Regions from separate parts of the Streptomyces sp. NPDC006335 genome, predicted to be linked through region 1. Evidence: riboswitches for the same ligand, from Rfam matches in the RefSeq annotation. Region 1 holds a riboswitch; the other holds the start of a gene.
What was found. A riboswitch is a leader RNA that binds a small molecule or an ion and turns the genes downstream of it on or off. The one in region 1 is predicted to bind cyclic di-AMP.
Positions count from the first base shown of each region.

Region 2: linked by a shared signal. The riboswitch ahead of ABZ098_RS06590 (transglycosylase SLT domain-containing protein) and the one ahead of ABZ098_RS14280 (peptidoglycan DD-metalloendopeptidase family protein) in region 1 are both predicted to bind cyclic di-AMP.

Region 1 covers NZ_JBEXQX010000004.1:99,654-103,052, reverse strand. Annotated here, with positions in the region: gene ABZ098_RS14280 (peptidoglycan DD-metalloendopeptidase family protein) at 259-1,197, opposite strand; cyclic di-AMP (ydaO/yuaA leader) riboswitch at 1,202-1,360, opposite strand; gene ABZ098_RS14275 (alpha-galactosidase) at 1,669-3,399, opposite strand, start outside.
Region 2 covers NZ_JBEXQX010000002.1:157,887-161,285, forward strand. Annotated here, with positions in the region: gene ABZ098_RS06585 (HAD family hydrolase) at 1-784, shown strand, start outside; gene ABZ098_RS06590 (transglycosylase SLT domain-containing protein) at 788-1,270, opposite strand; cyclic di-AMP (ydaO/yuaA leader) riboswitch at 1,276-1,476, opposite strand; gene ABZ098_RS06595 (CocE/NonD family hydrolase) at 1,718-3,399, opposite strand, start outside.

The DNA.
Region 1 (3,399 bases):
GCCCCTCCCCCACCTGTCGACGCCTCGGGCGCGCCTGCCACAAGAACGCCACGAAGTGACCATGCGGGCGCCGACAAGCACGGTCGGCCTCCCGCTCCTGAAAAGACTCCGGAAGGCTTCTGAAGCCCTTCTGAAGACTTCTCAGGCTTCTGAAGGCTTCTCAAAAGGCTTCTGTGGGCTTCTCAAGGCTTCCGAGAAAACACCGAAGGCCGGACCCGGGGATCGGGGTCCGGCCTTCGGTGGCACAGGGAGGCATCGTCAGCCGACGGCGACGCCCTTCGAGCGGAGGTAGGCGACCGGGTCCACGTCGGAGCCGTAGTCCGGCGTGGTGCGGATCTCGAAGTGCAGGTGCGGGCCGGTCACATTGCCGGTTGCGCCGGAGAGGCCGATCTGCTGGCCCTCGGTCACGGTCTGACCGGCCGACACGGAGAGCTGGGACAGGTGGGCGTACTGGGCGTAGTAGCCGTCGTTCAGCTTGATGACGACCTGGTTGCCGTAGGCGCCGCCCCAGCCCGCGGAGACGACCGTGCCCGCGGCCACGGCCTTGAGGGAGGTGCCGGTCGGGACGACGAAGTCGACGCCGGTGTGGTAGCCGCTGGACCACATGCTGCCCGCGACGCGGTACCCGGTGCCGACGGTGGCGCCGCTGACCGGGAGGGTGTAGCCGCTGGAGCCGGCGGTGTCGGAGCTCTGGGTGGCGGTCGCCGGCTTCGAGGACGACTTCTTCGACTCCGTCTTCTCGGCCTTCGCCGAGGACGGCGCCGAGGACTGGGTCTTCGCCGTGCTCGCCTTGGCCTTCTTGCCGATCGTGAGCTTCAGACCCGGGTGGATCAACGACGGGTCGTCGCCGACGACCTCACGGTTGTCGGCGTAGAGCTTCTTCCAGCCACCGCTGACGTGCTGTTCGTCGGCGATCTTCGAGAGATAGTCGCCGACCCGCACCGAATAGGTGCGTACGGTCGGGGTCTTCGCGGAGTTCTTCTTCGCAGCCGTCTTTTCAGCGGACTTCTCGGCGGACTTCTGCGTGACCGGAAGCGACTGAACCGCTTTTTCCGACACGGACTGGGAAGTGGCGGCGTGCGCGCCGGTGGCCCCCATGAGCGGGAGGGCGAGCGCGGCACCCCCGGTTCCGGCGACGGCGATCGAGCGGGTGAAGCGCTGGGACTTCGGACGGCGGTGCTTACCCTTCGCGGGCATGGCGAATTCCTCTCCGGCGCCTGCGAGGTGAGCTGTCGGGTGCGAGCTGGAGATGCCCGGCCGCGCCGAGACGCGACTTAACCCCAAGCCTGTTCCGGGAACCGAAACAGGCGTTGATACCTGTGGGTCCCCCGCTCCTGCCGTGCACGGGTGAGTGAGTGTGGGGAATCCGTTCGGCGGCAGGATTGGGCGTCCGACCGGATCGGTGGCGAACGTAAACGAGCAAGACGCAAAGGGACAAGTGAGAGGTTGCGCGGGTATGCGTTTTTGTTGATCCCTAATGAGAATTGCCGGTCACGCTGCGTGAATCGGACGCCCTTCCCCCACACAAATCCCCTTGCCAAACCTGCGAATTACGTGAACATGACGGGCGACACACGGTCACGGGTATGACGCTCCTCACGTCACGAATTCACAGGAACCCTCATCTTGGGCGGAGTTGGAAGGAAGCCATTAATTCGGACAGAAGCCCTAGATGCGACGCAGGCGGATAACCGTGGCATCGAAGTCGCCGCGCAAGCCGGTACGAAGTCCGTGATGCAGCAGTACGCCCCCTCGGTGCACTTCGCCCGTTTCACGGCATTCGTACGTTGCTGTCGGGTCAAGTCCGCGCAGCCGCAGCGAGGGGACCGACTCGCCGTACTTCTGCGCCTGGAGCCAGGCGAGAACGACGGTCTCGTCCCCGAGGACGTACTGCACCGCGCTCAGCCCACCCCGCGGAGGCCGCAGCCGGTAGAGGTCGCCGCGCTGCACCACGGGGCGGATCTCCTTGTAGAGGTTCACCCACCGACCGGCTTCGGCCAGCTCCTCCTCGGTCCACTCCGCGAGGTCGCCGCCGACTCCGAGCACGCCGGCCATCGCGCTCACGAACCGGAACCGAAGAGAACTCACCCGGTCGTTGAGCTGGGTGTTGGGACTGTCGGTGACCCAGGCGGCCATCACCCGCGCGGGATGGATCTGGCTGAAGCCGTGCTGGATGGCGAGCCGGTCGAGCGGGTCGGTGTTGTCCGAGGTCCACACCTGGTCGGTACGGCTCAGCACCCCGAGGTCGATCCGGCCACCGCCCCCGGAGCAGGACTCGAAGGCCACACCCGGGTGAGCCGCCCGCAACCGGTCCAGGAGGGCGTAGAAGCCGCGCACATGGTCGACCCACAGGCGCTGCGGGTAGGGCTCACCGGGCCAGCCCGCGTCCGTGAAGCAGCGGTTGAAGTCCCACTTCACATAGTCGATCGGGGCCGAGGAGAGCAAAGTGTCGAGCTGCTCCCACAAGTACTCCTGGACGTCCTCGCGCGCGAGGTTCAGCACGAGCTGGTTGCGGAACTCCGTCCGCTTTCGCCCTGTCTGGTACTGCACCCAGTCCGGGTGGGCGCGGTACAGCTCGCTGTCCGGGTTGATCATCTCCGGCTCGACCCAGATGCCGAACTGCATGCCGAGCGCGCGCACGTAGTCGGCGAGCGGCTTGAGGCCGGACGGGAAGCGGTCGGGGTTGGGCGTCCAGTCGCCGAGCCCGGCCCGGTCGCTGGTCCGGGCGCCGAACCAGCCGTCGTCCACCACGAACAGCTCGACACCGATGGCCGCGGCCCGCCGGGCGAGGGTGCCCTGCTGCTCCTCGGAGATGTCGAAGTTGGTGGCCTCCCAGGAGTTGAACAGCACGGGCCTGTCCTGGTCCGCGTCCGGGATGACGTACGCCCGCTGGTAGGCGTGCCAGGCGCGGCTCGCGCCGCCGTAGCCGCCGTCGCTCCAGAGACCGGCGAAGAGGGGGGTCGTGAAGGACTCCCCGGCCGCCAGCAGGAGCAGACCCGAGTCGTCGTATCCGGCGCCGCCGGTGATCTGCACACGCGCGTCGGGCAGTTGCGCCACGGCGATCCGCCAGGAACCCGACCAGCCGAGGGCGACGCCGTAGACCTCGCCCCGCTCCTCGGTGGCGTCGGTGTCGAGCGCGACCCACGGCAGGTGCTGGTGCCCGGTGTGGCCGCGGCGGCTGCCGACGACCTTCTCGCCGTACGTGAGGGGGGTCCGCGTGAGCAGGGACTCGGCGGCCCAGCGGCCGTGCAGCTGGGAAAGCCGCCAGCCGTCCTCGCGGTCGGGCAGGGTCCAGGTGGCGGAGTCGGCGCGCAGCAGCTCGACCGGGGCCGGGCCCTGGTTGTCCAGGGTCACCCAGCGCTCCAGGACGTCGTCGCGCATCCGGTAGTGCAGCGTGAT
Region 2 (3,399 bases), on a different contig from region 1:
CGCCACCGACCTGGACGGCACGCTGCTGCGCGCCGACGACACGCTCTCCGACCGGTCGTTGGCCGCGCTCGCGCGGGTGGCCGCCGGTGGGGCCCGGCATCTCGTGGTGACGGGACGGCCGGCGCCGAGAGTGCGGCCGCTGCTCGACGACCTCGGCAGCACGGGGCTCGCGGTGTGCGGACAGGGCGCGCAGGTGTACGACGCCGGCGCGGACCGTCTGCTCTGGTCGGTGACCCTGGACCGGGAGCTGGCCGAGACCGCGCTCGGCAAGATCGAGGCCGAGGTCGGGCAGGTGTACGCGGCCGTGGACCAGGACGGTGTCGACGGGCTCACGCTCATCGAGCCGGGCTATCTGATGCCCCATCCGACCCTGCCCGCCGTGCGGGTCGACCGACGCGACGACCTGTGGTGCGAGCCGATCAGCAAGGTGCTGCTGCGCCACCCCTACCTGTCCGACGACGAGTTGGCGGTCACGGCACGGTCGGTGGTGGGCTCACTGGCGACGGTCACCATGTCGGGGCCCGGGACCGTCGAACTCCAGCCATGCGGCGTCACCAAGGCGACCGGCCTCGCGCTGGCCGCCGAACACCTGGGCCTGGGGCCCGAGGTGACGATCGCGTTCGGGGACATGCCCAACGACATCCCCATGTTCGACTGGGCGGCCCGCGGGGTGGCGATGGCCAACGCCCACCCCGAACTCAAGGCCGTGGCCGACGAGGTGACCCTGTCGAACGAGGACGACGGCATCGCCGTCGTCCTCGAAGGACTTTTCGCGCGGGGGTAGTTCCTAGTACGCGCCGAACACGTTGTCGATGGACCCGTACCGCTGGGCCGCGTAGTTGCAGGCCGCGGTGATGTTCGCCACCGGGTCGTACGGGTCCCACGAGGTGTTGGCCACGTGGTACGCGTTGAAGGTCGGGTCGATCACCTGGAGCAGGCCCTTGGAGGGCGTGCCGGCGGCCGCGTTGGAGTCCCAGAGGTTGATGGCGTAGGGGTTGCCGGAGGACTCGCGGATGACGTTGCGGTAGATCCCGTCGTAGGAACCGGGGATCCCGTGCTCCGCCATGACGGCGAGGGAGGCCCGGATCCAGCCGTCGAGGGTGTTGGGGTAGCCCAGCGTGGTCGCGGTCTGAAGGGGCGGGGTGGCCGCGGACGCGCTGGTCGCGCCGAGGAGCGGGAGGGCGAGGACGGCGGCTCCGGTGCCGACGACGGCGAGCCTGCGGGCGAGACGGCTGGTGCGGGTGCGGCGGTGCTGAGCGGCAGCGGGCATGGCGAAGTTCCTCTCCGTCGCCTGCGAGGTGAGCTGTCGGGTTCGGGCGGGAGATGCCCGGCCACGCCCACGAAAGGCGTGACTTCACCCCAAGCCGTACCGGTATGTCCGAAGACGACCGTTCCGGCGACTTACCTGGTTCCCCCGCTCCTGCCGTGGTTCTCGGTGGGTGTACGGGCGGTGGCAGGATTCGGCGTCCGCCCGACAGGCCGGGAACGTATGCGAGAGCACATGTCCGGAACAAGTGGCGAATTCACATGGCGTGCCTATTGACCTTGGTAAGAGGCATTTGGGGTGCTTGATCCTTTGCGTTCGCCAAGCCTCAACTCGCGCGCGGGAAAAGGCGGATCGATGGATTCCGGAAAGCCGCCGATCCGTACGCCTGAGTGGGCCAAGTCACAGCCGAGCGCAAGAGGTGTAAAACGGTCAAGAAGGCTCAACTCATGTTCAACCGGCCGTTCGTGGGATCCGCTTCTCCCACGTCCGGTGGAAGACCACCTCGCCGCCGTCGGTGCACACGACCTCGTCGGAGGTGACGAAGTCCGTGCCGTCACAGGTGATCTCCGAACGGGTCCGGACGGTCGCGTCCCAGGCGAGCTCGGGGCGGTGCAGCCGGACCGACCAGTCCGAGCGGATGCGGGCGGACAGGGGGTCCTTCTCGTCGATCGTGTACGTCTCCAGCACGTCCTCGGCGCACTCCAGCCCGTCGGGGTACACGCGCGTGCCGCCGTACCGGGGGTCGACCTCCAGACGCCACTCGCCCTTGGCCACGTCACGGACGACCAGCCGCTCGGGGCGGGGTTCGTCCAGGGTGGCGGGGCTCCATCCATCAGCGGCCACGGCGCGGTCGACCCCGAGCGGCCCGGACTGCTCCGGCTCCTCGAAGGCGATGTCCGAGTCCGCCTCACGCGCGCGTACCGGCAGTTCGAGGAAGCTCCCCGCAGGCTCCAGGGTGAAGCCCGCCTGCGACCCGGGCTGCGGCCAGACCCACGGCCAGTACGCCGAGGAGACGGCGAGCCGGATGCGGTGGCCGGGCGGGAAGGCGTGCCCGGCGCCGTTCAGCTCGAAGGCCAGCTCCTGGGTGGCCCCCGGCTCCCAGGGCACCGCCCGGTCCGGCCCGTGACGGGCCGACAGATTCAGCACGCCCCGCGTGACGAGCGTCGACGACCCGTCCGGGGCGACATCGCAGAGGCGGGCGACCACCTGCCCGCGCGACACCTCCGAGGTCACCCGGAGCCGCACCCGCGGCCGCCCCAGCACCCAGGTCTCCTCACCCACCGCGAACTCGAAGCAGGCCGAACGGGCGTCCTCCTCCCGCTGGTCCGGCGGCAGGTCGGCGTCGTTGCCGGAAGGAACGAAACGGCCGGCGTCCACGCCCGTGTGCTGTGGGGAGCGGACCAGGACGGGGGCGCCCTGGAGGCCGTACGCCACCGTCGTCACGTGCGGGGAGGGCCAGGCCGGCTCGCCGACCCAGCGGCCGGGCAGGGTGTCGTGGACCGTGGCCGGGGGGTGGGAGTCGCTGACGTACGCCCTCAGGAGGGGTTCGCGCATGACGCCGGTGTCGACGCCCTTGAGGTGCTGGTCCCACCAGCGCAGGGTCTCCTGGAGGAAGCCGATCGCCGGGCCGGGCGGCAGGCCGCGGTCCGGGTACTGGTGGGACCAAGGGCCGACGATCCCCCGCACGCGGTCGGCCGGGAGGTTCTCGACCAGCCGCAGGACCGTGTCGCGGTACGGGTCGTGCCAGCCGCCCACCGCGAGGACGGCCGCGCCGATCGTGCCGTGGCCCTCGCGGACGCTGCCGTGCCGCCAGTAGTCGTCGCGCGTCTGGTGGTCGAGCCAGGTGTGGAGGAACGGGGCGACGGCTTCCAGCCGCGTCAGCCACATCTCCCGCCAGGCGTCGCCGAGATGGAGCGGATCGGGCGGGAGGCAGGCGGAGGCGAGCATCGTCGCGGCCCAGGCGTGCATGCCCACCGCGAGGACGGATCCTCCCGTGTAGTGCGCGTCGTTGTCGTAGCGGTCGTCGGTGGCGCAGACGGTGACGACCGCCTTGAGCGGTTCGGGTGCGAGGGCCGCGATCCGGAGGGAGTCGAAGCCGCCCCCGGCGATGCCGAACATGCCGACCCGGCCGT